DNA from 4 places in the Micromonospora sp. NPDC048947 genome. Region 2 is predicted to be linked to each of the others. Evidence: riboswitches for the same ligand, from Rfam matches in the RefSeq annotation. Region 2 holds a riboswitch; each other region holds the start of a gene.
The links. A riboswitch is a leader RNA that binds a small molecule or an ion and turns the genes downstream of it on or off. The one in region 2 is predicted to bind cyclic di-AMP.
Positions count from the first base shown of each region.

Region 1: it holds a riboswitch for cyclic di-AMP, as region 2 does, so the genes downstream of both, AB0B98_RS04755 (NlpC/P60 family protein) here and AB0B98_RS10280 (hypothetical protein) in region 2, are expected to answer to the same signal.
Region 3: it holds a riboswitch for cyclic di-AMP, as region 2 does, so the genes downstream of both, AB0B98_RS24995 (hypothetical protein) here and AB0B98_RS10280 (hypothetical protein) in region 2, are expected to answer to the same signal.
Region 4: it holds a riboswitch for cyclic di-AMP, as region 2 does, so the genes downstream of both, AB0B98_RS06180 (C39 family peptidase) here and AB0B98_RS10280 (hypothetical protein) in region 2, are expected to answer to the same signal.

Region 1 covers NZ_JBEZFO010000002.1:299,129-304,751, reverse strand. The annotation lists gene AB0B98_RS04765 (pyridoxamine 5'-phosphate oxidase family protein) at 122-679, opposite strand; gene dcd (dCTP deaminase) at 779-1,357, shown strand; gene AB0B98_RS04755 (NlpC/P60 family protein) at 1,417-2,457, opposite strand; cyclic di-AMP (ydaO/yuaA leader) riboswitch at 2,471-2,606, opposite strand; gene AB0B98_RS04750 (peptidoglycan recognition family protein) at 2,842-4,824, shown strand; gene AB0B98_RS04745 (NlpC/P60 family protein) at 4,880-5,623, opposite strand, start outside.
Region 2 covers NZ_JBEZFO010000005.1:231,448-239,394, forward strand. The annotation lists gene AB0B98_RS10280 (hypothetical protein) at 119-1,132, opposite strand; cyclic di-AMP (ydaO/yuaA leader) riboswitch at 1,189-1,320, opposite strand; gene AB0B98_RS10285 (cation diffusion facilitator family transporter) at 1,439-2,356, opposite strand; gene AB0B98_RS10290 (AAA family ATPase) at 2,463-4,580, opposite strand; gene AB0B98_RS10295 (alpha/beta hydrolase) at 4,688-5,635, opposite strand; gene AB0B98_RS10300 (carbonic anhydrase) at 5,806-6,429, shown strand; gene AB0B98_RS10305 (hypothetical protein) at 6,504-6,833, opposite strand; gene AB0B98_RS10310 (DUF3145 domain-containing protein) at 7,142-7,633, shown strand; gene AB0B98_RS10315 (glycoside hydrolase family 3 protein) at 7,719-7,947, shown strand, end outside.
Region 3 covers NZ_JBEZFO010000019.1:44,779-52,725, reverse strand. The annotation lists gene AB0B98_RS25000 (carbonic anhydrase) at 41-766, shown strand; gene AB0B98_RS24995 (hypothetical protein) at 823-1,842, opposite strand; cyclic di-AMP (ydaO/yuaA leader) riboswitch at 1,847-1,977, opposite strand; gene AB0B98_RS24990 (YibE/F family protein) at 2,144-3,514, opposite strand; gene AB0B98_RS24985 (heavy metal translocating P-type ATPase) at 3,877-5,934, shown strand; gene AB0B98_RS24980 (metal-sensitive transcriptional regulator) at 5,941-6,237, opposite strand; gene AB0B98_RS24975 (copper ion binding protein) at 6,332-6,541, shown strand; gene AB0B98_RS24970 (hypothetical protein) at 6,555-7,505, shown strand; gene AB0B98_RS24965 (heavy metal translocating P-type ATPase) at 7,518-7,947, shown strand, end outside.
Region 4 covers NZ_JBEZFO010000003.1:149,221-157,167, forward strand. The annotation lists gene AB0B98_RS06165 (acyltransferase) at 1-618, shown strand, start outside; gene AB0B98_RS06170 (hypothetical protein) at 711-1,133, shown strand; gene AB0B98_RS06175 (hypothetical protein) at 1,266-2,036, shown strand; cyclic di-AMP (ydaO/yuaA leader) riboswitch at 2,321-2,462, shown strand; gene AB0B98_RS06180 (C39 family peptidase) at 2,696-3,544, shown strand; gene AB0B98_RS06185 (hypothetical protein) at 3,618-4,646, opposite strand; gene AB0B98_RS06190 (alpha/beta hydrolase) at 4,792-5,538, shown strand; gene AB0B98_RS06195 (CDP-glycerol glycerophosphotransferase family protein) at 5,543-7,213, opposite strand; gene AB0B98_RS06200 (bifunctional cytidylyltransferase/SDR family oxidoreductase) at 7,247-7,947, opposite strand, start outside.

The sequences.
Region 1 (5,623 bases), on a different contig from region 2:
GCGCTGGGACGCCGCGATTTCCATGAAGTCGAGTTGATCACTGCGGGCGGCCGGGTTGGTGCGTACGACCGGTGCCGGCTCCGTTACGACGGAGCCGGCACCGATGATCTTCCGGCCGTGGTCACGCGGCAGTGCACTGGACGTCACGGCTGAGGCGGGTCGGACGCGCCTGCGGGACGGCGACGGGCGCCGCCACCGCCGACGGGGCGTTTGGGTCGAGCCAGACCCGAACGGCCGGCCGACCCGGCGCGAGGCCCGGGATGCCCGCGATGTGCTGCTCGCGGCGGGTGAGCATGGCCACGTCGACCGTGAACTCGAAGAGCCGCCAGTCGACCTGCGGCTCGGCCCGGGCGGTCTGCGCCAGCTGCGCCACCCGGACCGGATCGGTCACCGGACGGGCGCTTCCCGCCACGTACGCCTCGTCGTCGCTCTCCTCCGCGGGGAACGAGTGCAGCGCGTAACGGCCATCACGTTCGAGGTCACGGCGCTTGGGCGAGTCGATGATGAAGCAGAACAGCCCCTCGGCGGTGATGACCGGGGAGACCGGATGGACGCGGGGCCCGCCGTCGGCACGGACCGTGGCCAGATAGCCGAAGCCCGGCCCGTATTGCTGGAGGAGAACGCGGATCCCGTCGGCGAGTCGGGGCTCGTCGGCGGCGAATTCGGACCAGGAAGCCATGTGGGCATTCTATCGAACAAATGTACGAGCAGCGACCTCGACGCGCTGGTCACCGCCACCGAATCCGGCCACCTTTGGCAACGCGGCTATGGTGGTCCGATGCTGCTCTCCGACCGCGACCTGGTCTCCGAGATCAAGGCCGGCACGCTGGGCTTGGAGCCGTTCGAGCCCACCCTGGTCCAACCCTCCAGCATCGACGTCCGACTCGACCGGCTGTTCCGGGTCTTCAACAACCACCTCTACACCCACATCGATCCGGCAATGCAGCAGGACGACCTGACCTCGGCGGTCGAGGTTCCCGACGGCGAGCCGTTCGTGCTGCACCCGGGGGAGTTCGTGCTCGCCTCGACGCTGGAGGTCATCTCGCTGGGTGACCAGCTCGCCGGCCGGCTGGAGGGCAAGAGCTCCCTGGGCCGGCTCGGGCTGCTCACGCACTCCACAGCCGGTTTCATCGACCCAGGCTTCTCCGGTCACGTGACGCTGGAACTCTCCAACGTGGCGAACCTGCCGATCACCCTGTGGCCGGGCATGAAGATCGGGCAGCTCTGCATCTTCCGACTCTCCTCGCCGGCCGAGCACCCGTACGGCTCGGTGGTCTACGGCTCGCGCTACCAGGGCCAGCGGGGGCCGACACCCAGCCGCGCCTGGCAGCACTGGCGCACCTGGCCAACCCGCTAGAACCACGACGACGAGGGCCCGCCGCGACAGTTCGCGACGGGCCCTTCGGTGGTCCGGGGTCAGCCGGGACGGCCGTAGCTGTGGATTGGACCGTCGTCGACCTTCTTCATCTTGATCGGTTGGCCGGCTTGCGAGGCGTGCACCACCCAGCCGCCGCCGACGTACATGCCGACGTGGTGGATGTCGCTGTAGTAGAAGACCAGGTCGCCGGGGCGCAGGTCGCCCTTGCTGACGTTCTTGGTGACCCGGCTCTGGGCGGCGGCGTTGTGCGGCAGCGACACGCCGGCCTTCGCCCAGGCGGCCAGCATCAGCCCGGAGCAGTCGTACGAGTTCGGGCCCTCGGCACCCCAGACGTAGGGCTTGCCGATCTGCGCGCAGGCGAACTTGACAGCGGTGCCCGCGGCGCCGCCTGGGTAGCTACCCGGGCAGGGCGCCGGACGCAGCGGACCGCCGCCACCGTTGCCGTACACCTTGAGGCGCAGCTTCTGCAGGCGGTCGATCTCTTCGTTGATCTGCTTCTTCTTCGCCGCCAGCTGAGCCTCGGTGCGGGTCAGCTGGGCCACCATCTCGTCCAGCGGCGCCTTCTGCGCGGCCAACTGGTCGCGCAGGTCGGCCACCTGGCGTACGTCCTTCTGCTGGTTGTGCGCGAAGCGGTCGAGCATTTCGAGCTGGCCGACCACCTCGCTGGGCGACCGGCTGCCCAGCACCGCGTTGACGGTCGAGACGTTCTCACCCTTGTAGGCGCGTACGGCAAGGGCACTGACCTTGTCCATCGCGGCGTCGACCTGGCGCTCAAGCGGAGTGATCCGGGCGGCCAGGGCGTCCGCCTGCTTGCGCTTCGCGGCGAGGTCGGTGCGGGTGGCGTTGTGCCGTTCAATGATCGGTTCGAGCTTGTTCCAGTCGGCGTCGATCTGGCGCTCGATCTCGGCGACGGACGGGTCGGCGTGGGCCGCCGTGGCACTGCCGGTCAGGACGACGGCGATGCCCGCCAGCGCGGCGAGAGCGGTGGTGAAGCGGGACCAGCGTGGGCGCGGCACTATCGGCGTCGGGCCGGCTGATGCCGACCGCTCGGACGACGGCCGCGGGGCATGGAGTGCCACCGGGGTCTCGTACTCCTTCTTCCTGACCGCCTACCGGGTTAGCTGACGGGTTCGGGCGGGAAGTCGGCGCCCTACCGCAGTGGCTGCGGATTCACCCCGAGGGACCTGGGTCCCCGGTTCGCTCGGAAACGACTCGGCGGTGTCGGTCCGTTACCGCCCGGGCTGGGCGGAGCTGCTGTCGGCCCGACGAATGACCAGAGTAGAGACGCCTGTTACCAATCCGCAACCCGTGCGGCAGTGACACTCCGTACCGATTGGACGAGGTCACCGACCGTGTGTGAAGAATTCTTTCCCTCTGCTTCGATGGATGGAAAGGTATTGACGTGACCTCCCGGACGGCGCGATGGTGACCTGACCTCACTCCGCGAGAATCTAGGGGGTTCGATGCACCATCCAACCCTGTCGACAGGCTGGCGCGCACTGCTCGCCGCCACCGTGGTAGCCGCCGCGACCACGGTGCCACTCTCCGTCGGCCCGGCCGCAGCCGCGCCCACCACCGACCGCCAGCAGCAGTACGCCGCAGCGGCCAGCGAGTACGGCGTGCCGGCCGTCGTGCTGCTCGGCGTCTCATACCTGGAGTCCCGTTGGGACACCAACGCCGGCACACCGAGCACCAGTGGCGGCTACGGCCCGATGCACCTGACCGACGCGCGGCACGTGGCCGCCCTCCCCGGGCGCGGCCACCACGACGCCGGCGCCGAGGACCCGCGCGGCGACGACTCCCGTCCCGCACTGGTGCCCGCGCCCCGACCGGTCGAGGCACCCGCGCCGTCCACCGCCGCGTTGCAGACCGTCGACGCCGCCGCCACGCTGACCGGCGCCACCCCCGAGGCGCTGCGCACCGACGCGGGTCTCAACATCCGGGGCGGGGCCGCGCTGCTGAGCGCGTACCAGAGGGATCTGGGCGCACCGGTCGGCGCGGACACCGACCCGGCGGCCTGGTACGGCGCGGTGGCCCGCTACTCCGGCGCGGACAGCGCCGACGCCGCCGCGGCCTTCGCCGACGAGGTCTTCACCACCATCGGCGCGGGCCAGTCCCGGGTGACCGACGACGGCCAGCGGGTCAGCCTGCCGGCCCGCGCGGTGCGGCCCGAGCGTTCCTGGTTGGACCGGCTGGGCCTGCGCCGCCTGGCCCGCCCGGACGGGGTGGAGTGCCCGCGCAGCATCTCGTGCGAGTGGATCCCGGCGCCCTACGAGGCGTTCGGCGACGGGGACTACGGCAACCACGACCTCTCCGACCGGCCCGCACGGCAGAAAATCGAGTACATAGTCATCCACGACACCGAGGCGAGTTGGGCCACCACCCTGCAACTCGTCCAGGATCCGACCTACGTGAGCTGGCACTACTCGCTGCGCTCGGTCGACGGGCACATCGCCCAACACGTGAAGACCAAGGATGTCGGTTGGCACGCCGGCAACTGGTACGTCAATGCGAAGTCGATCGGGTTGGAACACGAGGGCTTCGCCGCGCAGGGCACCTGGTACACCGAGGCGATGTACCGGACATCGGCGAAGCTGGTCCGGCACCTGGCGTTGCGGTACGGCATTCCGCTGGACCGCCAGCACATCATCGGCCACGACAACGTGCCCGGCACCATTCCCTCGACAGTGCGGGGGATGCACTGGGATCCGGGCCCGTACTGGGACTGGACGCACTACTTCGACCTGCTGCACGCGCCTCGACTGGACACCGGCACCCCGGCCACCGGGCTGGTCCGGATCGACCCGGACTACGCCACCAACCAGCCGGCGTTCACCGACTGCGTCACAGCGGGCGTGCCCTGCGCGCCACGCGGCTCCTCCGCTGTGGTGCTGCGCAGCGCACCGTCGGCGGACGCGCCGCTGGTGAACGACATCGCGCTCCGTCCCGACGGCACCCCGAACACGATGTCCGTGTCCGACCACGGGGCCCGGGCGTCCGCCGGGCAGACGTACGCGTTGGCCGGGCGGCAGGGTGACTGGACGGCGATCTGGTACCTCGGGCAGCGGGCCTGGTTCCACAACCCGGCGTCCGCGCCGACCGCCAGTTGGACAGTCGGCGTGGTGGCCACGCCGAAGCCCGGCCGAACCACCATTCCGGTCTACGGACGGGCGTACCCGGAGCAGGCGGCGTACCCGGAAGGGGTGCCCTACCAGGCGATCTCGCCGCTCCAGTACACCCTGGCCGCCGGGCAGCGGTACGCCGTCGGCGCGGTGCTGGCCGGCGAGTACTACCGGGCCAGCACGTTCGACGGCTCCTCACCCGGCGACTGGACGGTGATCCGCGGCAAGAACCGGTACGCGCAGATCCAGTTCGGCCACCGGATCATGTACGTCGACCTCGCCGACGTGCAGCTGTTGCCGTCCCCGGTGGGCGCGCCCCGCTGAGAACCACGACGGCCCCCGGTCGGTGACCGGGGGCCGTCGTGTCGCGCGAGGTGGATCAGCCGGGTCTGCGGAACCCGGCGATGGGCATTGTGGTGATGCTGGACACCTGCACCGGCTTACCGGCACGTGGCGCGTGCACCATCTGGTTGTTACCCAGATACAGCCCGACATGACTCAGGCCGGAGAAGAAGAAGACCAGGTCGCCGGGGCGGGCATCGCCCCGCGAGATGGCCTTGCCCTCGTTCCACTGGTCACCGGTGTGGTGGGTGAGGTAGATCCCGGCCGCCTTGTAGGCGTACTGGGTCAGCCCCGAGCAGTCGAACGAGTTCGGGCCGGTGGCACCCCAGACGTACGGCTTGCCGACCTTGCCGCAGGCGGTCTTGATCGCGGTGCGGGCCGCCGCGCTGACCACCCCGTTGATGGTCGGGCAGGCCGCGGTCACCACAGTGGTCTTGGGCATCGACGCCTCGAGCTGCTTGATCTCGCCGTCGATCTGCTTCTTCTTCGCCGCCAGCTCGTTCTGCTGCTTGGTCTGAGTGACGATCAGCGCGTCCAGCTTCTGCTTCTCGCCGTCGTACTTGGCCCGCACGGCCAGCACACCCTCGACCTCCTTGCGCTCCTGCGAAGCGAGCCGGTCGAGGATGGTGAGCTGCTCGGTGAGCGTGTCCGGCTTGGCGCTGACCAGCAGCGCGCCGATGTCGTGCGACGGGCCCGAGATGTAGTAACGGGAGGCGAGGTCGCCCACCCGGTTGAGCGCCAGCTCGCTCTGCAACGCCAGCGGCTCGATCTTCTTCTGCAG
Region 2 (7,947 bases):
GCCGGGTCGTCCGACGAGCGACGACATCAGGGGTACGCCCGGCGACGTAGCCGGGCCCCCGGACGCACGTGATGCCTGTGAGTCATCACGATGACTCACAGGCATCACGACGGCTGGGTCAGTAGACCGACAGGTGGACGTGGTTGGTGTGGTCGGTCGACGGGGTGCCGTGCGCCCCGCTGTACGACTTCCACCCGCTGCTGGGCAGCCAGATCTGCCGGTACCAGATCACGTAGAGCACGGCGAGCCGGTCCGCGTTGCGGATGAAGTACGCGGCCAGGTTGTTGCCGTAGGTCTTGTCGCCGCCGGTGGCGTTCCCGCCGAAGCCGCCCTTCTGCGCCGCGAAGTCGCAGGCCCGGCCCTTCGGGTGTTCACCGGAGCCGCTGGGGCGGTGGCACGAGACGTACCGGGTGAAGCCCGCCGCCTTGGCCTGGTTGAGCGCGTGCAGGGTGCGCGGGGTGATGCAGCCGCTGGCCGGCGTGGGGTCGTTGACGCTGCACGACTCGGAGGGCCAGGAGCCGTCGGAGTTGCGCGGCGCGGCAGTCGCGTTGGCGCTGGAGGTGCCCCGGTTGGAGCCGGCATCGGCGGTGGTCTGCGGTCTGGGTGTGGTGGCCACGGTCAGGGCCCGTTCGGCCTGTTCCTTGCGCTTGGCCATCACCGCTACCTGTTTGCGCTGTTCGTTGATCTCGCCGTCCAGGGCGACCCGGGTGCGGTTGGCCTTGTCCTTGCTGTTCAGCAGGTCGCGCAGCACCCGGTCCTCGTTGGCCGCCACCGCGTCCAGCGCCGCCGCCCGGTCCATGAAGCCTTCCGGGGTGTTGCTGTTGAGCAGCGCCGACATCGCACCGAGCCGGCCGGTGCGGTAGGCCACTTCGGCGATCTCGCCGACCTTGCCGTTGCGCTGCTCGATCTCGACCTCGATGGTCTTCAGCTGGGTGGCGAGCTGCTTCTGCCGTTGCACCGAGGTGTCCAGGGCGCGCTTCGCGTCCAGGTAGCCCTTGCTGGCCGCTTCGAGCTGGGCGCGCAACGCCGGGGTGCCGCCCTCTTCGTCGGAGTCGGGTGCGGCGGCCCGCAGGCCGGTCGGGGGAGCGGCCGAGGCGGTGCCGGCCGGAAGCGCGACGCCGAGGGCGAACATCGCGACGATCAGGGCCGCCAGTCGGGCGGCGGGTGGTCGTGCTGGTGCCACTGCGCATGTCCTTCCGTCAGCCGCCGACCGGGTTAGCTGACGGGTTCGGGACGGAAGATCCCTACCGCTGACGCGGATGCACCCCAGGAACATGGTTCCCCGGTTCGCCCAGCTGGGCGATTAGGCGGCGACCGCCACCGGCGCCGGGAGGGCGCCGCCTGGTGGAGGCCGGGACCGAGCCTACCGGTGCCGGTGGGGCTGCTGCAGCCAATGTGACGGACGGTGCGTGCGTCACCACGGAAAAGTACGACTCCGTCACCATTCGATGGAGCCGCAGGCTCCAGAAGCGGCGCCGGGCTCGATCTGCAACGTCGCGTGCTCGATGCGGAAGTCGTCGTGCAGGGCCGTACGCGCCGCGGTGAGCACCGCGCCGACCTCCGCGCCGGGTGCCATCGTCAGGTGGGCGGAGGCCACCTCCATGCCCGAGGTGAGCGTCCAGACGTGCAGGTCGTGCACCTCGACGACCCCGGGGACGGCGGCGAGCCGGTCGTGCACGGCCGTCACCTGGAGGTGCTCCGGGGCGGCCTGCACCAGGATGCGGATGGCGGCGCGGGCCAGCCGCCAGGTGCGCGGCAGGATGAACACGCCGATGGCGACCGCGACCAGGGGGTCGGCCCACCACCAGTCGGTGACGGTGATGAGCAGGGCCGCGCCGATGACGCCGAGCGAGCCGAGCAGGTCGCCGAGCACCTCCAGGTAGGCGCCCTGGAGGTTGATGCTCTCCCGGGCCCCGGCGCGCAGCAGCGCGAAGGCGGCGATGTTGGCGAGCAGGCCGAGCACTGCCACCGCGAGCATCGGGCCGGCGATGACCTGGTGCGGGTCACCGAAACGGCGGATCGCCTCGATCACCACGTAGATCGCGACGCCGGAGAGCAGGACGGCGTTGGCCAGCGCGGCGAGCACCTCGAGCCGGTAGAGCCCGAAGGTGCGCTGCGGGTCGCCGGTGGCCCGCCGGGTCGCCGTGATGGCGGCGAGCGCCATCCCGATGCCGAGCACGTCGGTGAACATGTGCCCGGCGTCGGAGAGCAGGGCGAGCGAGCCGGTGTGCAGGGCGACCACCGCCTCGACCACCATCAGGGTGGCGAGCAGGCCGAATGCCGCCCAGAGTCGACCTCGGTGCTGGTGTGCGGCATTGGCGACGGACCCATGGTGGTGGTCATGACCTGCGCCCACGAGAACCACCTTCCGCCGCCGGCCGGGACCCGGTCAAATGTATGCTCACATCGCTATGTGTGCAAGTGTATGGCCACCACCTTCCGTTGGCGGCAGTCCGCACACGTCAGCCGGTCGGGTCGATGGTGGTGAGCCGCTGGGTGGCCCGGGAGAGCGCCACGTACAGGGTGCGTACCCCGGCCCCCGGATCCGCCCGGATCTCGCTCGGGGCGACAAGCACGACTCCGTCGTACTCCATGCCCTTGGCCTCCAGGCTGGTCACCACCTGCAACCTCGGCGCGCCGAGCGCGCCCAACCACCCGGCTACCTCGTCCCGGCGGGGGACCGGCGTGATCACGCCGACCGTGCCCTCCACCTCGGCCAGCAGGCCGGCGGCGGCCTCCACTGTCGCGGTCTCCAACCCCGTCGCGGGCACCACCAGCTCCACCGGCTCGACCCCGGTGGAGCGGACGGCGGTCGGCAGCGGCAGGTCCGGGTAGAGCCGACGGATCTCCGCCGCCGCCACCGCGAAGATCTCCGACGAGTTGCGGTAGTTGGTGGTGAGCGTGAAGTCGTGCCGCTTGCGCCGGCCCAGCGCCTGGTCGCGGGCTCGGGTCAGCTCCTCCGGATCGCCGGTCCACGCGGTCTGGGCGGGGTCGCCCACCACTGTCCAGGAGGCCAGTCGGCCGCGCCGACCGATCATCCGCCACTGCATCGGCGAGACGTCCTGCGCCTCGTCCACCACCACGTGCGCGTACTCCCGGTAGTCCTCCGGGCGCTCCCGGGCCGCCGCGCGGGCGGCCCGCTGCCGTTCACCGAGGGTGCTCAGCTCACGGACGCCGCCGGCGAGCTGGAACGGATCGCGTCGCGCGCGGGCCGGCTGCGCGGGCTTACCGAGCAGCGCGTCCAACTCGTCCAGCAACGCCACGTCGGCGATTGTCAGCCCGGCCGAGTCCAGGTTCCGGTACGCGGCATTGAGCAGCCGGATCTCCGCCGAGGAGAGGATCCCCCCGGCGTACCGGCGCAGCCGGTCCGGCTGCGCCAGCCAGCCGAGCACGTGCCGGGGGTGCAGCCGGGGCCACCACGCCTTGAGGAACTCCCGGAACTCCGACCGCTCGGCGATCTCCGCCTCGAAGGCCGGTTGCTCCGGCAGTCGACCGCTGCTCAGCTCACGGGCCTGCGTCCAGAGCGCGGCGAACACCCCGTCGAAACCGGCTCGGCGCACCTCGTTGCGTCGTGCGCCGCGTTGCAGCGCGCGGTCCCGGATCCGGTCCAGCGCGGTCCGGTCCAACCGCAGCAGTGTGCCCCGGTAGAGCAACCGCAGCTCACCCGGGCCGCCCGGCACCGCGTCGCGGGCCGCCTGTTCCAGGACCCGGCGCATCCGCAGCGAGCCCTTCACCGCCGCCACCTCGGGCGGGTCGGGTCGGGTGGCGGTCATCCCCGGGAAGAGGGTGCCCAGCGAGTGCAGGGTCGCGGTGTCCTCACCGAGCGACGGCAGCACGGAGCCGATGTACTCGACGAAGACCGACGACGGGCCGACCACCAGGATGCCGCCGCCGGCGTAGCGGCTGCGGTCGGAGTACAGCAGGAACGCGGCCCGGTGCAGGGCGACAGCGGTCTTGCCGGTGCCGGGGCCGCCCGCGACGATGGTCACCCCGGAGCCGGGCGAGCGGATCGCCTCGTCCTGCTCCCGCTGGATGGTCGCCACGATGTCGCGCATGCCCCGGCCGGTGGCCTTGGACAGGGTGGCCAGCAACGCGCCGTCACCGACGACGGTCATCCCCTCCGGAGCGGCCGTCGGGTCCAGCAGGTCGTCCTCGATCCGGGTGACCCGCTCGGCGCGGGACTGGATGGTGCGGCGCCGCACCACGTCCAGCGGCTGCGCCGGTGTGGCCTGGTAGAAGGCGGCGGCGGCCGGTGCGCGCCAGTCGACGACGAGCGTCACGGCGTTCTCGTCGCGGATCCCCAGTCGTCCGACGTGCAGCACCTGACGGTCGCGCAGGTCCAGCCGGCCGAAGACCAGCCCCTCGTGCTCGGCGTCCAGGGTGTGCCGCCGCTGCGCCGCGTGGAAGACCATCGCGTCGCGCTCGACCAGGGCGCCGTGCGTGCCCACCCGGGCCATCCGGTAGCCGTCACGCTCGGCCCGGACGGCCGACTGCCGCAGCTCGGCCAGTCGGGCGTACACCCGGTCGAGGTGTCGTTGCTCGACGGCGATCTCCTGCTCCAGGCCGGTCTGGTCGGTCAACGCACGCTCCTTCAGAGGTCGCCGGCAGGCGGCGGGAACCGCGCGGGCCAACCGAGAAGAGTACGGCCCCGGAGCCGACCCGCCGCGCCCGAGGTGCGCGAACGTGCTCAGGCACCCGTCTCGACGGGGGCCGCGTCACGGTGAGCCGGCGGCGATTCGGCGAGCACCCGCCGCACCACGCCGGTGAGCGCGGCGTTGACCTCGTCCGGACGTTCCATCATCAGCATGTGCCCGGCACCGGGGCAGACGGTCAGCTCGGTGGCCGGCAGAGCCGCCGCGATCGACTCGGCGCACGGTGGCGGGGTCAGCCGGTCCCGGTCACCGACCAGGGCGGCGGCCGGCAGGTGGGCCAACGCGGCGAGGGTGTCCAGCCGGTGCTGGGTGCCGATGGAGGCGCGGAACCCGCCGATCGAGCGCAGCGAGGCCCGAGCCACCGCCGACGTCACCAGGCGGATGTCGGCCGGCTCGCAGCGGTCACCGAAGAGCATCCACCGGATGCTCGGTTGCAGCGCGTTCAGCAGTGCCCGGGGCGCGCGCCACGAGCCACACCGGGCCAGCACACCGGCGCCGGTCGTCTCGGCCAGCCGGATCAACCGGGCGATCCGCGGCGAGAGCCCGTAGACGGTGTGCGTGTGCCCCTCGGCGGTGGTCGAGACGAAGACCAGGCCGGCGGTACGGGCGGCGAAGTGCGCGGGGTGGCGGTGCGCGTACTCCATGATCGTCATGCCGCCCATCGAGTGCCCGACCAGCACCACAGGGCCGGTCGGCGCGACCGCGTCGATCACCGCGGCCAGGTCGTCACCCAACTGGGCCACTGTGGCAGTGGGCAGCGCCATGCAGCTGGACCGGCCGTGCCCCCGCGCGTCGTAGGCCACCACCCGCACGGCACCGCCGAACGGCGGTGCCGTGAGCGCGTCGACCTGCCGGTGCCAGGCGCGCCCGTCCAGCGTCCAGCCGTGCAGCAGGATGGCGGTGACCTGGGCGTCCGTCGGACCCGTCGCCTCGACGTTGAGCCGTACGCCGTCCGGCAGACCGACCTCGAACCGCTCCGGCATCGCCACCTCCCCAGGGCCGCCCAGTACCACCTGCACCTCCGATACCCGGCGGTAACACCGGCTACCCGCCATGACACCACGCCAATCGCACCGTGGCGAACATTCCCGACCTCGCCCGTCCTGGACGGCGGCGGGCCAAGCTGGACGGCATGGGGTCGTCGGGAGCACCCATGGGCGCGACGTCGGGGCAGGGGCACCAGGCCGGCGGTACGCCCCGCGCCGCGCTTGCCGACCTGCTCGCCGGCAACCGGCGGTTCGTCAGTGGTCAGCCGGTGCACGGACACGACGTGACGGCCGCCGCAGCGGCCTCCGGCGACCAGCAGCCGTACGCAGTGGTGCTGGGGTGCATCGACTCCCGGGTGCCGTTGGAGGCGATCTTCGATCAGACCTTCGGCGCGATCTGCGTGATCCGTACCGGCGGGCACGTGCTCGATCGCGCGGTCTGCGGCTCGATCGAGTACGTGGTCGGGCAGCTCGGCGTACCGCTGGTGATGGTTCTCGGCCACGAGCGGTGCGGCGCGGTGCAGGCAACTGTGGAGTCGCTGCGCACCGGGCAGCGTCCCGGCGGGTCGCTGGCGCACCTGGTGGACGAGATCGCCCCGGCGGTGACCGAGGCGGGGCTCGACGATCCGGCGGTGCAGCCGCTGGCGATCCGCCGGCACGTCCGGCGCACGGTGCGCACCCTGCGCGAGGACGATCTGCTGGCCGGGCCGGTGGCTGCCGGCCGGGTGGCAGTGGTCGGCGGCCTCTACGACCTGGCCACCGGCGAGGTCGCCCTGCTCGATCCAGGCTGACCCGGCCTCCGGACACACGAAACCGCCCGCCGGGAACTCCCGGCGGGCGGTTTCGGTGGTGCGTGGGGGAGGGCTCAGCCCTCGAAGACGCCGGCCGCGACCAGGCGCTTCTCGGTGGCCTCCCAGCCGTCACCCGGGTGGGTGGCAGCCAGGTTGTTGATCTCCGCCCGGATCTTGGCGGCGTGGCCGGCGGCGGCCAGAACGCGGATCTCCTCGACGAAGGCGTCGGAGTCCGTGCGCAGGTGCGCGGTCTTGCCGTTGGTCAGGTTCCGCACGTAGGCGTGCTTGCCGCCGTTGAGCGGGATGAGGTACTTGAACTCGCCCAGCACGCTGAGGGCGCCACCCTGGCCAGCCTGGCCGGCCCGGACGGACGCGCGCGCGGTCTTAGAGGTGTTGCTCGCCACGGAGGTACTCCTTGCAAGACGTACGGGAGGACTGGACGTCCGGGGGCTGTGTGCGGGTCGTACGTGACTCGACCCGCGAAGGTGTAACGCGGCATAAGCCGCCGGTGGAACTGTACAGGACCACGACATCATGCTGGTCGTCGCGGTGTCCTGAGAGGCAACGGCGACCACCCGTCCGGCTATTCCACTCGGCGTTTTTTCCGATTCTCTGGCGCACCATGCGTCACAGGAGTCATCATGTGTTGCAGCAGCCACCTGGGTGGACGAGGTCGTAGGGGAAGACGCACCTCGCTCTCCGGGAGGTCACCGTGCCAACGCGTGGCGTCGTATACGTCCATTCGACCCCGCTCGCCGTGTGCTCACACGTCGAGTGGGCGATCGCGCGCGTCCTAGCCGCGCCGGTCAACCTGCAGTGGACGGCTCAGCCCGTCGACCCCGGCGCACGCCGGGCCGAGTGCGGGTGGACCGGTCGTCCGGGGACGGGCGCCGAGCTGGCTGCTGCCCTACGGCAGTGGCCCATGATCCGTTTCGAGGTCACCGAGGAGCCGAGTCCCGGCGCCGACGGTGAGCGCTTCATGTACGTGCCAGCCCGTGGCCTGTTCCGGGCAACGGTGGGCGTGGCCGGCGACATTCAGCTCGGTGAGGACCGCCTTCGGGCGCTGATGGCGACCTCCCGGGCCCCCGAGGCGCTGGCGCACGCCCTCGACAAGGCGCTCGGCACGGCATGGGACGCTGACCTGGAGCCCTACCGGTACGCCGGCGACGGAGCCCCGGTGACCTTGCTCACTCGGGTTGGCTGACCGGCCGGCGGGCCGCTGGCCGGACACGTCGCAGCGGTGACGACCGGTAAGGTCAAGTTGCCCCGATAAGGGAGAAGCTGGTGGGATGGGCGGCGTGTCGAATCGCCCGTGGCGCGCCAGTGTCGCTGTCGCAGCCCTGACCGCCCTGCTCGTCTCCGGCTGCTCCGGTGACCCGGAGCGCCCCACGCCGACGCCCAGCCCGGCCGGCACGTCCGCGGGCCCGAGCGTCCCGGCCGCGCCGCCGGCCGGCGACCCCGCCAGCCGCGCCGCCGCGCTGGTGGCGACGCTGGCCGACGAAGACCTCGTCGGCCAGG
Region 3 (7,947 bases), on a different contig from region 2:
CCGGTTTGACCAGGTCAGATGCGTCGAGACGAGGTGCGGGATGAGTCATACCGGGAGCTCCGGCGGTCAGCCGGGTCCGCAGCGGACCACCGACCGGGCCGCCGCGCTCAGCGAGCCGACCCGGGCGTACGCCGAGCTGGTCGCCGGCAACCGGCGCTTCGTCGATGGCGCCCCACGCCACCCCAACCAGGATGCCGGGCACCGGGCCGCCGTGGCCGACGGGCAACACCCGTTCGCGGTGATCGTCGGCTGCTCCGACTCGCGGCTGGCTGCCGAGATCATCTTCGACCGGGGTTTGGGCGACCTGTTCGTGGTTCGCACCGCCGGGCACACCGCCGGTCCCGAGGTGCTCGGCAGCGTCGAGTACGCGGTGACAGTCCTCGGCACCCCGCTGGTGGTGGTGCTCGGCCACGACTCCTGCGGTGCGGTGCAGGCCGCCCGGGAGTCCGCCTCGACCGGCGCCGCGCCGAGTGGCCATCTGGGCGCGGTGGTCGACGCCGTTCTGCCCAGCCTGCGCCGAGCCGCGGCCGAGGGCGTGGACGACATCGACGGCATCGTCGACATCCACATCGCACAGACCGTCGAGACGTTGCTCGGGCAGTCGCCCGTGCTGGCCGACGCGGTGGCGCAGGGGCGGTGCGCGGTGGTGGGTGTGTCCTACCGGCTGGCCGCCGGCGCGGTGCGCCCGGTGGCCGCCGTGCCGGCCGGCCTGGCGGCGTTGGAGACCGCGGCCTCGACCGACCCGGCCGCGCCTGCCACCGTCTGACGCGTCGAGGGCCGCTCCGCATCACGCGGAACGGCCCTCGACGGGGATCGTGCGGGTCAGAGCAGTGACATGTGCACGTGGTCGGTGTGGTTCGACGGCCCGCTGTACGAACTCCAGCCGGTGGCCGGGAACCAGATCTGCCGGTTCCAGATCACGTAGTAGATGCCGAGCCGGTCGGCGTTACGGATGAGGAACGCGGCAACGTTGTTGCCGTACGTCCGGGTGTCGTTGTTGTGCCACGGGGAGAATCCGCTCTTCTGCAGCGACCAGTCGCAGGCGCGCCCCTTGGGGTGCTCCCACGGCCCGCCGGGGCGGTAGCAGCCGACGAACCGGTTGAAGCCGGCCGCCTTGACCTCCTTGTACGCGTGCAGCGTGCGCGGCGTGATGCAGCCGGACGTGGTGGGGTCATTCTCGCTGCACGACTGGGGCTTCCAGTCACCGTCGGCGGTGCGACCCGGGCCGATCTTCGCGACCTTGGAGGTGGCGTCCACCAGGCCTCCGGTGAAGCCCTTGCCGCCGACGAGGGAGAGCGCCTTGTCGGCCTCGCTCTTGCGCTTCGCCATCAGGGCGGTCTGCTTCTGCTGCTCGCGGACCTCGGTGTCGAGGGCCAGCTTCGCCTGCTCGGCGCGGGCCTTCACCTCGTTGACCTCGGAGAGCTTCTTCTCGTTGACCATGTTCATCTCGTCGAGCATCCCGGCGCGTTGGACGAACGAGTCGGGAGCCTCGCTCTCCAGCAGCATCGCGACCGCGCCGATCCGGCCGGTCCGGTACGCCTGGGCGGCGATCTGCCCGACCTGCGGGGCCAAGGCGTCCAGGTCGGCCTTGGCGCGGTTGACCTCCGCCGCCAACTCGCCCTGCCGCTTCTTGGATTTGTCCAGCTTGGACTTTGCGGCGGAGTAGTCGCGGTTGGCCTGCTCGATGACGTCGTTGAGCAGCTTGGGCTCGCCGTCCTCCTCGTGCCCGGACGGTGTGGGGTTCGTCGGGGCGGCGTGCGCCGGGAGCGGCCCGGCGAGCACTGTCAGTGCGGCGATCACGGCCACCACGGGTGTCAACCAGCGGCGTAGGGGTGCCGTCACAATGTTCCCTTCCGTCGACCGCCGACCGGGTTAGCTGACGGGTTCGGGGCGGAAGTGGCCCCTACCGCTGACGCGGATTCACCCCAGGCACCTGGGTCCCCGGCTCGCCGGTTGGCGATTGGGCGGTGGCACCGCAGGCGCCGCTTCGCGCCTTCATCGGTAACCGGCAGCGAGGTTACCCGAGAGTCGACCGCCTGAGCTACGCCTGGATGCCGACCAAAAGCGTCATTTCGCCATAGCGTTGAGTGACCAGTGACGTGGTTCTCAGGGTGGATGCCCGATCTGGTCACGCTGAGGAGTGTCACCATGTCGTATCCGTGCTCCTGTTCGGCTCCGGCCACCGGTCGGTGGCCTCGGATGGGGGTGCGGTCCGCGTCCGGTCCGGCTCGTCGGAGCCGGCCGTTCGCGGTGAGCTGAGTGCGGCCAGTGCCTCGCTGCGGTCCGGCTGGGGCCGGGGCGCGGGAGCGTCGGTGGACGCCGCGGCAGCGCTGCGCCCGGCGGCGGTCACCACAGCGGCCAGCCCCGTGGTCAGCGGCACGGCGGCGATCAGACCGAGGGTGGCGACAGCGCTGCGGACGATCTCCTGCGCGAGGAACTCACTGGTGAGGATCTGCCCGATCGGCCGCGCGTCGGCGGTGAGCAGGAGCAGCAGGGGCAGTGACGCGCCCGCGTACGCCAGCACGATGGTGTTGACAGTGGAGGCGATGTGCGCGCGGCCGACCCGGGTGGCGGCACGGTACAGCTGCAACCGGGTCAGCCCGGGGTTGGCGTTCGCCAGCTCGGTGACGGTGGCCGCCTGGGTGACAGTCACGTCGTCGAGCACCCCGAGCGAGCCGATGATGATTCCGGCGAGCAGCAGACCGTGCAGGTCCACGTCGCCCTGGAACATCGACAGGGTGGTGGCGTCTTCGCTGCCGAACCCGGTGAGGTGGGTCGCGGCGGTGGCGATGGTGGCGAGCACGCCGGTCAGCACCAGGCTGCCCAGGGTGCCGAGCACCGCGACCGAGGTCTGTGCGGTGACCCCGTGGGTCAGATAGAGCACCACGAACATGATCAGGGCCGCGCCGACCACCGCCACCAGCAGTGGCGACCTGCCCGCGCTGATGCCCGGCAGCACGAAGGTGAGCAGGATGGCGAAGCTGGCGGCCAGCCCGGCGAGCGCCGCCAGACCTCGCCACCGCCCGAACGCGACGATCGCGGCAGCGAAGACCACCGCCAGCCACACCATCGGGGTGCCGCGTTGGTGCTCGGCGATGTTCCAGTTGCTGGTGGTGGGATCAACCGGATCGGCCAGCTCGACCAGGACGACCTCGTCGCCGACCTCGACCCGGGGTGCGCCGGGCCCGTCGGGCACCGGAGTTCGTACCTGCTGGCCGGCGTTCGGTCCGTCGTCGACCCGGACGTCGACAGTGCCGCACCGCCCGTCGCCAACCCTCGGTGTGCCCTCCGGAACCGACGGCACCTGCGGGCACGGCTCGCTCACCACCCGGGTGACGGTGCCGGGGTGGCGCGGCACGTCCGCACCACCATCGGTCTGCGGTGACCCGCCGCGCGGCCAGAGCAGCACCGCGGCCAGCACTGTGGCGACGAAGAGGGGTACCACAGTCACGACGAGGATCCGTCGCACCCGTGGTGGGGCGGACGGAGCGGGGTGAGTGTGGTCGGCGGCCAAGGCGAGTCTCCCAACGATCCGGTGCGGGATACGGGTCAGCGGGCCGGGCGGTTCACAGTTGCTGTGGAAACGCGGCGGACGGCGGGGCTGATCGCTGCCTGACGACCGCCTGATCACGGACGGTCAGTGCTCGGCCCGGTCGGCCGGGGGCGACGCCATGACGTGGCGGCGCCGGTGCCCGACTGTGCAGCGGCATTCGGAGGGCCATCGTGGGAGATGCTAGCCAGCCCTCGCGGGGGTCGCAGGTCGTGGCGGAGTGTCGGGTGGCCGAACCGCTCGCGCGGCGGTCTCCGGGGCGGCATGTTGGAGCCATGCCCGCTCCGACACCGCCCGATCCTGACCGACCGCGACGCGCCGGACCCATGCCCGACGACAAGCACTCTGGGCACGACCAGCACGACCAGCACGACCAGCACGGCAAGCACGACAAGCACGCCGGGCACGATCCGGCGATGTTCCGCCGCCGGTTCTGGGTCTGCCTGGTGTTGACCGTCCCGGTGGTGCTGACGAGTCATCTCGTGTCGGGTCAGCTGGGCCTGGCCGGGGACGACAGCGTCCCCGGCCAGGACTGGGTGGGGCCGGTGCTCGGCTCGGTGGTGTTCTGGTGGGGCGGCTGGCCGTTCCTGGTCGGTGCGGTTCGGGAGGTCCGGGACCGGGCGCCCGGGATGATGTTGCTGGTCGCGATGGCGATCACCGTCGCGTACGCCGCGTCCCTGGCGACCAGCGTCGGCGCCTTCGACCTGGACTTCTGGTGGGAGTTGGCCGCGCTGGTCACCATCATGCTGCTCGGGCACTGGCAGGAGATGAAGGCCATCGGGCAGGCCCGGGGAGCGCTGACGGCGCTGGCCGCGCTGTTGCCGGACGAGGCCGAACGGGTGGCGGCGGACGGGCGGGTCGAGGCGGTGCCGGTGACCGGTCTGCGGATCGGCGACGTGGTGCTGGTCCGACCGGGGGGTCGGGTGCCGGCGGATGGCCAGGTCGTCAAGGGCGCCGCAGAGCTGGACGAGTCGATGATCACCGGGGAGTCGCGGCCGGTCGCCAGGTCGACGGGCGACCGGGTGGTGGCCGGCACCGTCGCCACCGACTCGGCGGTCCGGGTGCGCGTCGAGGCGTTGGGTGAGCAGACCGCCCTCGCCGGCATCCAGCGCATGGTCGCGCAGGCCCAGGCTTCCGGTGGACGGGCCCAACTGTTGGCCGACCGGTTCGCCGCGGCGCTGTTCTACCTGGCCACCGGCACCGCCGTGCTGACGGTGCTGGTCTGGACCGCGCTCGGTCAGCCGGACGAGGCGGTGGTTCGTGCGGTCACCGTCCTGGTGATCGCCTGCCCGCACGCGCTGGGTCTCGCCATCCCGCTGGTCGTGGCGCTCTCCACGGCGCTCGCCGCGCGGTCCGGGATTCTGGTCAAGGACCGGTTGGCGCTGGAGCGGATGCGGACCGTCGGCGCGGTGCTCTTCGACAAGACCGGCACGCTGACAAGGGGCGAGCACGGCGTGACCGACCTGGTGACGGTGTCCGGCGTCGAGCGGGACGAGGTGCTGCGGATCGCGGCCGGTGTCGAGTCGGAGAGCGAACATCCGTTGGCCCGGGCGATAGTGGCGGCGGTCGGGAGCGCCGGCCCGGCCCGGGCAGCCGGGTTCCGGTCGCTGCCGGGCCGCGGTGTGCAGGCGACGATCGACGGTACGGAGTACGCGGTGGGCGGGCCGGCGCTGCTGCGCGAGTTGGGCCTTCCGGTCCCGGCGGAGCTGGAGGCCGCGACCGGGCGGTGGTCGGCGCGGGGTGCCGCGGTGTTGCACCTGGTGCGGCTGCCGGACGCCGTGCTCGGTGCGTTCGCGTTGACCGACGAGGTGCGTCCGGAGGCCCGGCGTGCCGTCGACGAGCTGCGTGCCGAGGGTGTCCGCACCATCGCCATGATCACTGGTGACGCCCGGTCGGTGGCCGAGGCGGTCGCCGCCGACCTCGGCTTCCGACCGGGCGTCGACGAGGTCTTCGCCGAGGTGCTGCCGGCGGAGAAGGACGATCGGGTGGCCGAGCTTCAGCGACGGGGGTTGGTGGTGGCGATGGTGGGTGACGGGGTGAACGACGCGCCGGCGCTGGCCCGGGCGGACGTGGGCATCGCGATCGGCGCGGGCACCGATGTGGCGATCGAGTCCGCCGGGGTGGTGCTGGCATCCTCGGACCCGCGCGGGGTGGGGGCAGTGGTCCGGCTGTCCCGGGCGTCGTACCGGAAGATGCGACAGAACCTGGCCTGGGCGGCCGGCTACAACGTGGTGGCGCTGCCGTTGGCCGCCGGGGTGCTGGCCTGGGCCGGCGTGGCGTTGAGCCCGGCGCTGGCCGCGGTGCTGATGTCGGCGTCCACCATCGTGGTGGCGCTCAACGCGCAGTTGCTGCGCAGGGTCCGTCTCGACCCTGCGCCGGACTGAGCGCGGTCAGCCGCGCTTCATGAGCCGGCCGACCGCCGCCATCATCTCGGTGGCCATCTCGTCGGCCCGACCCTCGGCGGCGCCCTCGTGCATGCAGTGCCGGGCGTGCCCGTCGAGCAGCCCGAGGGCCACCTTGTCGAGGGCGGCCTGGATGGCGGAGATCTGGGTGAGCACGTCGATGCAGTAGCGGTCGTCGTCGACCATCTTCTCGATGCCCCGGACCTGCCCCTCGACGCGGCGGAGCCGCGCGAGCAGCTGGTCCTTGCTGGCGGTGTATCCGCGGATCGGGGTGGGTGCGGTCATGCCGACAAGGATAGCGTACCCCCAGGGGGTATGGTACGGTCGGCTCTGTCGAGATACCCCCACCGGGTACCGGTACCGCGAAGGAGACGATCCAATGGTCAACACGACGTATCAGGTGCAGGGCATGACCTGTGGGCACTGCGTCAGCGCGGTGAGCGCCGAGGTCGGCGCCATCGCGGGGGTGCGTGACGTCCAGGTCGACCTCGCGGCCGGCCGGGTCACCGTCAGCAGCGATCAGCCGCTGGACACCGCTGTCGTCCGAGCCGCTGTCGACGAGGCCGGCTACGACCTCGTCGACGCGTGATCGGCGGGCCGGCGTGCGTACCGTGACGAGACTCGCCGGGTTCGCCGTCGGCCTGGCGGCGGTGTTCGGCGCCACCTACGGGGTCGGCAGGGTCGTCGACACCGCCCCGGCCGCCGAGAGCCGGCACGACGATGCCGCCACCACCCCGACGGCGGACGAACGGGGCGGGACGGGCGATCGGCTCCCCGGCGGGCTGCTCGTCTCCGAACACGGCTACACCCTCGAACCGGTCGACGCCCCGGCCGGCGAGTTCGCCTTCCGGATCGCCGGCCCGGACGGCCGCCCGGTCACCCGGTACGACGTGGCGCACGACAAGCAGATGCACCTGATCGTCGCCCGTCGGGACCTCTCCGGCTTCCGTCACGTCCACCCCGAGCTGGCCCCGGACGGCACCTGGCGGGTCGACACCCCGCTGGCCGGCCCCGGGCAGTGGCGGGCGTTCGCCGACTTCACCCCGACCGGGGGTGAGCCGCTGACCCTCGGCGTGGACGTGACAGTCCCCGGCGAGTTGACCGAACGGCCGCTGCCCGCCCCGGCGACCACCACCACGGTCGACGGCTACACGGTCACCCTGACCGGAGCGCCGCAGCCCGGCCGCACGTCGTCGCTGACACTGACCGTCAGCCGGGACGGGCAGCCGGTCACCGACCTGGAGCCCTACCTGGGCGCGTACGGGCACCTTGTGGCACTGCGCCAGGGCGATCTGGCCTACCTGCACGTGCACCCGGACGGGACGCCCGGCGATGGGCGCACCCGACCCGGTCCGGCCGTCACCTTCCTCGCCGAGGTGCCCTCGACCGGCAGCTACCGTCTCTACCTCGACTTCCAACACGGTGGGCGGGTGCACACCGCCGAGTTCACAGTGGTCGCCGACGCTGCCCCGACCGGCGACGCCCCCACTCCGAGCGGGCCCGCACCGACCGGCGGGGCCGACCACGGCACCCCCGGGCACGGACACAACTGACGGGACCAGACGATGACCACCACCAGCAGACCCCTGCCCGAGGCGCCCAACCGGATCGAACTGGCGATCGGCGGGATGACCTGCGCCGCGTGCGCAGCCCGGATCGAGAAGAAGCTCAACCGGATGGACGGGGTGAGCGCCACAGTCAACTACGCCACCGAGAAGGCGACCGTCCGGTACGCCGACGGCATCACGCCGGACGACCTGATCGGGACCGTGCAGAAGACCGGTTACACGGCGGCGCTGCCAGCCCCGCCCAGCGCGGAACCCCCGGTGGACCCGTTGCGGGGGCCGCGTACCCGGCTCTGGGTGTCGGTGGCCCTGAGCGTGCCGGTGGTGCTGCTGGCCATGGTCCCGGCCTGGCAGTTCGACTATTGGCAATGGTTGTCGCTGACCCTGGCCGCCCCGGTGGTGGTCTGGGGTGGGCTGCCGTTCCACCGGG
Region 4 (7,947 bases), on a different contig from region 2:
ATCTTCCCGCCGGTGCGGTCGCTGGAGTTCTGGCTGGGCGCGGTGGCGGCCGAGTTGATGCGTCGGGGGCTCTGGCGCGGCCCCGGTCTGACAGTGGCCAGCGGCATCTTCGTGGTCACCTGGGTGGCGGCCGCGCAGTGGATCCGCGCCGAGCTGTGGACCACGCTGCTCGCTGTCGCGTACCTCCTGGTGATCACCGCGGCCGCGGACGCTGACGTGCGGGGTCGGCGCTCGCCGTGGCGGTACCGGCCGCTGGTCTGGCTCGGTGAGGTGTCGTTCGCCTTCTACCTGGTGCACGTACTGGTGATGACGAGCGTGCTGCGCTGGAGCGGGACCTGGGGGATCGGCTTCGCGGGCTGGCGTGGCCCGGCCGTGGTGCTCGGCTTCCTGGCGGTGAACCTGATCCTCGCCGGGCTGCTGCACCGCTTCGTCGAAACCCCGATGATGCGCCGGCTCGCGCCGCGCCGCGCGGCCCGTCCGGCGCCCGTGCCCCGACAACGTGCGGGCGGCGACGACGACGCACGTGACAGTGCAAGCAGCGCCCGCGGCGAGGTCGACGGACCTGCCGACGAGGTCGGTCAGGCCGGCGGACGATCAACGTACGTCGACCTGCGCTGACAACGTCCACCCTGGTCAACAGGGTCGGCGCGGCGTGATCCGACACGCCCGGGGTCGGTGCGCCCGGGTCGGCGCGACGGTAGCGTTGGGGCGTGCTTCCGGTCGCGTTCACCTGTCCGCTGTGGTGGGTGGCGCGCTGGGCGACCCGGGTGCTGACCAGCCTCGCCGTCGTCGCGGCCCTGGCGCTCGGCGCAGGCCCGGCCACGGCCGCCACGCCACCACCCGGCCCGGTGCCGACGTCGAGCGCGGTGCCGGCCACTGTCGCCGCCGGCTCGCCGGCGGCCTCCTACCGGCACCCCGGGTCACCCCGAGCGGCCCGGCCGGCCCTGGCGGTGGCGCCGCAGGCCGCCGAAGAGGCGATCCCGACATGGTCGATCGACGCGCCGGTGGCGCTCCCCGGCGATCAGAACACCATCGTGGCCGACGCACTGCCGGTCCGCGCGGCCAAGGCTGACCTGCCGCCCCTCGTCGACGCCGCGAGCGGTCGGGCTTCCCGGGCCCCACCCGGGCGCTGAGCCACCGGGACGACCGTCCCGTCACCGCGCCCTGTCGACCCACCCGCTCTCTGACCCGCCGACCCGTGGCCACAGTGGCCCGCAGGTCGGCGTGGCTCCCCATCGCACTGCTCTCTCCCCGAGGTGCCGACCATGGAGACCGTCGTCTTCTACCAGTTCGTGACCGAGATGCCGCGGGCCGCCGCCATCTGGTCGACGCTGTTCCTGCTGACCCTGGGCCTGCTCACCGTGCTGGCCGCCCGCCCCGAACGGAACCGGCCCACTGACGACCCGCTCCCGGCCGGGCCCACTGCTCGGGAGTTGGCCGCCGCCGAGGCTGTCGACAGGCGCCGCTACGCCGAGGAGGTGGCCGTCGCCGCGGCCGGCGCGGCCACCACAGCCAGGAGGCGACGCGCCGCCTGGCTGACCGCTCAGGAGCAGCTGGAGCGGGCCTGGATCGGGTACGACGAGGCGGACACCGCCGCGCGTCGCTTCGCTGGCGCCGGTGCGCTGCCCACCCCGCAGACCCCGCACACCCCCGCCGAGTACGCCGCCCGGGAACGCTATCTGCACCGGGCGGCGATGGCGGCGTACTGGCGGGGCGACCTGACCATGGCGCAGCTCGGCGACGTGTTCGGGCACCGGCGCTGCTGGGATCCCCGGCGACACCCGGTCGAGCAGGAGGTGCTGATCAGCCGGGTGGTCAGGGATGCGCGGCTGGCCGACTACCAGGTGGCCGCCGACAGTGAGCGGGCCGCCTGGCGCGACGCCGAGTTGGCCGCGGAGTCGGCTCGTGCCCTCGCCGAGGAGGCGTACGCGGCGGCGGCCCGGCTCCGCCCGACAGTGGTCCCCGCGCGCCGCACCGTGGCCGGGGCGCTGCGTCCCGCCGTCGTGGCGCTGTGGCGCCCGGCCCGGGTGGGTTGAGCCCAATCCGTGATGTGAGGCCGGTCACCCAATCGTGAATTAGGACGTCCGACGCGATCGGCGGGATTGTTCCCGCGATTCTGGTCGCATTCTCTGCGGCCTGTCCGGTTGTCGCCCATAGGCGTCGCCGTAACCGGTTGTCCCATCGAGTCACATCATCGGCAATACGCGGAGAAATTGTCTCACCGATTGGGGTTTACGCAGGTGAACCTGGCTTGGCAGGGCGCGGAGCCGCCAGTACTGTCGTCCTGTCCGATGCGGTAACCGATCGCAAGAGGCGACGCCGCATCGACCCGCTTAATCGTGATCAACGAACCGGGGACCCACCAGTAAGTCCGGGGTGAATCCGCGAGCCACGGCCCGCGGTAGGGCGATCTTCCCGCCCGAATCCGTCAGCTAACCCGGTAGGCGGTGTCGGAAGGAGTCAACTCCTCGTGCAGCACCTTTCCACCCCTCGGTTGTTCCCTTGCCTCCACGGCGCGGCGATGCACCCGCTCATTCGTCCAGTGACGGTGAGCTGACCCCCCGGGTCATCGCCTTCCCCGCCCGGCCGCGCCGGGCGTTCCCCTGAGCGGTTCACCATCCGCGGACCACGGTCCGCGCGCTGGCGCCTGCCCGGATACCGGTCCGGCCCCGGTGTGCCGCTCTCCCCCCGATCCGTGGAGGACCCCGTGAAGCACACCCTGAAGCGTCAGCTCCGCCGCCTCGCCACCGAGCGCCCGTACCAGATCGTGGCCGCCTCGGCCGCGGCCCTCGCGATCGCCACCACCACCGGCGCCCTGCTCACCACTGCCGACGACGCCCCGGCCGGCCAGCGCACCGCGACCACTGTCGCCGAGATGCGCAGCGACGTCGCCGCCTCCCGCGGCGAGGCTCGGGACGCGTCCCCCTCGGCCAGCGCCGCCCCGACCACTGCCGCCCCGGCCACCAGCGCCGCGTCCCCCGCCGCCAAGGCCAGCAGCAACCCGGACCTGACCCGTAAGCCGACGCCGCCGAAGCCGCCCGCGACGAAGGTGCTCGACTACGACTACGAGGCGCAGAACACCTACTACAACTGCGGTCCGGCGGCCACCCGCAACGCGCTCAGCGCCGCCGGCATCGACCGCACCCAGGAGCAGCTCGGCGCCAAGCTGGGCACCACCGAGATGGGCACCAACTCGGCCGAGGACACCACCCGGGTGCTCAACGCCGAGGTGAAGGGCTCCCCGTACCGGACCCGGATGTTCCCCGGCGCGCCCAGCCCGGCCCAGATGGACCGCCTCCAGGCCGACGTGGTGAAGGCCATCACCGACGGCCGCGGCGTGGTGGCCAACGTCGTTGGGGACGCCACCGACACCGACGGCGGCTGGCACTCCTACGGCGGCGGGCACTACATCGCCGTCGTGGGCTACAAGGACAACGGTCGCACCGTGCGGATCGCCGACTCGGCGAACCCGGCCGACCCGTCGTACTGGATCACCACGATCGACCTGGCCAACTGGATCACCAGCCGGGGCTACTCCGCCTGACCCGGGCACGCTGACCGCCGCGGGCGCCGTCCCCCACAAGGGGCCGGCGCCCGCGGCGTCTTCGGCTGTGCGGTCAGTAGGTGATGAAGCCGTACAACGCCTTGTGGTTCGACTTCGTCCCGACCACAGTGTGGTCGACGGCGGACGACTGCACACCGCCCCTGACGAACAAGTAGTCGATCTTGCTGGAACCGTTGGTGGCCGCCGATCCGTACCCGGTCATGCCGTAGCCGCTGAGCGTGCCGGGGGCGATGCCGGTGCGGTTCGCGTCGATGCCCACCACGCGGATCGTCGACGCGTTCAACAGCGTGGTCGCGTCCGCACCGAGGTGGATGCCGCTGTTGGCGATGCCCCGGTCGCCGTCGCCGGCGCAGGCGTTCTGCCGATTCTCCTGCGGCAGGTGCATCGTCGCGGCGAACACGCTGGTGCCGGTCGCCTTGATGGTGAAGCGCGCCGCGATCGCGCTGGTCCGCTTCCACTTGTAATAGTCGGTGCTGTCCGGGTCGCTGTTCGGCGGCTTGTACAGCGTGCACCCGGCGCCGTTCGCGTACGCCGTGCCCGGCCTGAGCCAGCCTGCGCTCCAGTACTTCGAGATGTCGCCACTGGCGAGGTTGAGCGTGCGCTTGTTCCAGATGATGGCGTTGGTCTGCTTCTTCTTCAGGTCGCCGAGCGACTGCGAGCTGCACTTGTGCGTGCTGCCCCACGGCTCCGGGTCACTCCACGCCACGATCGCCCCGTAGCTGCCCGCCGGGTAGCCGAACTTCGCCGACAGCTGGTCGGCGTACGCCTCGGCCTGGCCGGTGCCGCGCACCTGCTGCACGATCAGGATGTCGGGTGCCACCACGCCGCTGGTGCCCGTGCGACCGGCGTCGTCGACCAGGATCGAGGTCAGGTGGTCAGGTCCGGAGATCCGGGTGCAGCTCCCGTCGGAGTTGTTCACCACCAGGTTCTCGATGTTGTTGTTGTAGACCCGCAGCACCCGGTCGGCCGCCGCGGGCGCTGCGCCGTTTGGTGCGGCCACGTCCGATGGCGTCGCGGACGCCCGGTGCGGTACGCCGAGCGTGACGGCTGCCAGTGCCGCGACCAGCGCCAACCTGTACATCCTGTACACAGTGGCTCCCCTCCGGACGGAATCGACAGGTGACTCTCTCCGTCCGGCCCGGAACTTTACAATGGATCAACCTTTGGTGGGTGCGGTGTGGATGACGGCTCTCGTACCAGGTCGTGAACCGTGGGAGACTGCGGCCGTGGTGGATGAATCGGGTGGTCACGCCGGTCGCGGGCGGGTCCTGCTGCTCCTGCACGGGATGGGCACGACCGGGGACGTCTGGTTGCCGTGGGCGCCGCTGCTGGAGCAGCGCTGGGCGGGGCGGTGGCTGGCACCGGACCTCGCCGGCCATGGCTGGGCGGCACCGCTTCAGTCGTACACCTTCGCGGGATTCGCCGACCAGGTAGCGCGCGGCCTGGCACCCGGCGACCGGCTCGTCGTGCTCGGGCACTCGCTGGGCGGGGTGGTCGGCCTCGCGCTGGCCGCCCGCGCCGCCGGTACGCCCGTGGACGCCGTGGTCGGGCTGGGCATCAAGGCCGTCTGGTCACCCGACGAGCTGACCCGCGCCGCCGACCTCGCCGTCCGGCCGGTGAGCTGGTTCGCCACCCGGGCCGAGGCGGCTCGCCGCTACCTGCGGGTCTCCGGGCTGGCCGGCCTGGTCCCGCCGGACCACCCGGTGGTGGACGCCGGGCTGCGTCAGGTCGACGGCCGGTGGCGCCTCGCCATGGACCCGACCGCCTTCGCCGTCGGTGAGCCCGACCTCGCCGGGCTGCTGGCGGCGACCGACGTGCCGGTGGTGCTGGCGCGCGGGGAGAACGATCCGATGGTCACCGACGAACAGCTCAAGGAGTACGGCGTACCGGTAGCCACGCTGCCCGGTCTCGGGCACAACGCGCACGTGGAGGACCCGGCGGCGGTGCTGGCGCTGCTCGACCCGTACCGCTGAGCGGCTACGCCGGTGTGGACGCGGCCAGTGTCTCAGCCGGTGCCAGCTCCCGGCGGGCGGCGGTCAGGAACGCCTCGGCGTACGCCTCGGCCGGGAAGTCGCCCAGGTAGCGGCGGCGGGTGGCCCAGCGGGCCTCGGCCAGCGGGTCGGTGTCCAGCAGCGCGGTCAGCACCTCGTCCACGTTGGACATGTCCCGACGCAACACGTAACCCGACCCGGCCAGCGGGAACCGCTCCACGAACCGGTCGCCCTCGTCGCCCATGTCGGTGACCGCGTACGGCTTGCCGGAGTAGAGGAAGTCCGAGATCACGCCGGACACGTCGGAGACCAGCGCGTCGGCGGAGTTGACGCACTCGGTCAGGCTCAGCTTCCGAGCCGACGCGCCGACCACGTGCTGGCGGCCGGTGCGGGCCCGGTCGGCGACGAGCAGCTCGGTCAGGCGGCCCAGTTGGCGGGCCGACGCCGGGTTCTGCGCGGTGTACGGGTGGGCTCGCAGGATCACCGTCGCGCCGCGCTCCAACAGTCGGCGCAGCAGGCTTTCGGCCACCGGCAGCGAGCAGTAGTCGGCGTCGGCGTTGTGCCCGGTCCAGGTTGGCGTGTAGAGCACGGTCGGGTGCGCCAACCCTCTTGCGGGCTCCGGGCGTACGTCGATCGACTCGACCTGTGGGCGACCCACCACCACGAACTTGTCCGCCGGGATCTGCACTCCGGCGCGGGCGTACCTGTCGATCGCCGCCTGCCCGGCCACGAAGATCCGGTCGAAGATCCCCGACACCGGGTTGGCGCTCGGCGCCTTGTCGCTGTCGCCGTGGTGCAGCTGGATGTGGGTGAGCTGGGTGAAGCGGACACAGTGGCTGTTCTTCGCACCGTGGTTGACGTAGAACGCCGCCCGCAGGGTCGGCACCAACGCCTCGTCCAGCGCCCCGAGGGTGGGGCAGTAGACCACCGGCGCGTCGGTGGCCGCCGCGATCGGGGCCAGGAACTCCGGCTCACGCAGCACGACCAGGAACGGCCGGCCGATCCGTTGCAGGTACGGCAGCCACATGGTGACCTGGTATTCCGAGCCGGGAGGCGCGGAGAAGTAGAGCAGGAATTCCGGCTGGTGCCGGCGCAGCGCGGCGGCCACCGACCCGCCCCCGGACCGTGGGCGGAACCGTCGCCGGGCCAGGTCCAGAGCGACCGCACCGGCGCCCGCGCCGACCAGCAGGCTGGCGGCCAGCGCCACACCGGCCGGCAGGGCGAGCGCGGCGGCGAGCGCCACGGCGGCGAGCAGCCCGAGCAGGGCTGTGCCGAGCCGGTCGGCGATCAGTGGCGTCCAGGCGCGTACCGGAAGGTTGGCCGCCCGGATCTCCAGAGCACCGGCGGTGCGCAGCGGCCCCACCAGCAGCACCAGCCCCAGCAGGACCAGCCCGGTGGCGACAAGCGCGAGGTCGAGCCCGTCGTCCAGCCGCCGGGAGTAACCGACCAGGATCGCCGCGGCGATCAACGCGGTCTCCGCCACCAGGTCGGCGCTGGGCCGGATCCGCTGCTCGGCGGCCGAGGCGGCCAGCGCGGCGACCGCCAACGCCAGCCCCCAGCCGGTGGCGCCGGTCAGCGCCAGCACGACAAAGGCCAGCACCGCCAACCCGGTGGTCAGGCACCGGGCGGCCAGCTTTCGGACCAGGTCGCCGCGCATGTCGCTCCGTTCGTGGTTCCGCAGCCGTCGACGTCAGTTGGTGGACGTCGCGCCGGCCGGTGCCTCGACCCGACCCGACCCGGACTGCGTCGGCACGCTCGGCGTGGGCCCGTCGCCGGGCGCCCGGCGTACGTCGATCACCTGACCGGTCAGGTCGGAGATCAGCACGTCCAGCGACGACTGGGCGACGGCCTCCGCGGCGAGCAGGGTGTGCTCCGGCTCCTCGCCGAAGGCCCGCGTCCGCATCGGGGTGGCGGTGCGCTCCGGGTTGATGCAGTTGACGCGGACGCCGACGTCGGCCCACTCGTCGGCGAGCGCCTGGGTGAGGTTGACCAGGGCGGCCTTGGTGGCCGAGTAGAGCGCGTAGCGGGCCCGGCCCCGGGTGTAGGAGCTCGAGGTGTAGAGCAGCAACTGGCCCTTGGTCTGCTGGAGGTACGGAAGGGCCTGGCGGGCGATGGTCACCGGGCCGACGAAGTTGACCTGGAGCAGCCGGTCCATGGTCTCCTCGTCCATCTCGGCGAGGGCGCCCTTCTCCAGGATGCCGGCGGTGACCACCACGTGGTCGATCCGGCCGGTGGCCTCGAAGGCGGTCGTCAGCGCGGCCTCGACGTCCTCGGCCCGCTCCACGTGGGTGCCCGTGCTGGAACGGCTGAACGGGAAGACCTGGGCGCCGTAGCGCCGGGCCAGCTCGGTCAACTCGTGGCCGATGCCGTAGCTGCCGCCGAACACCACGA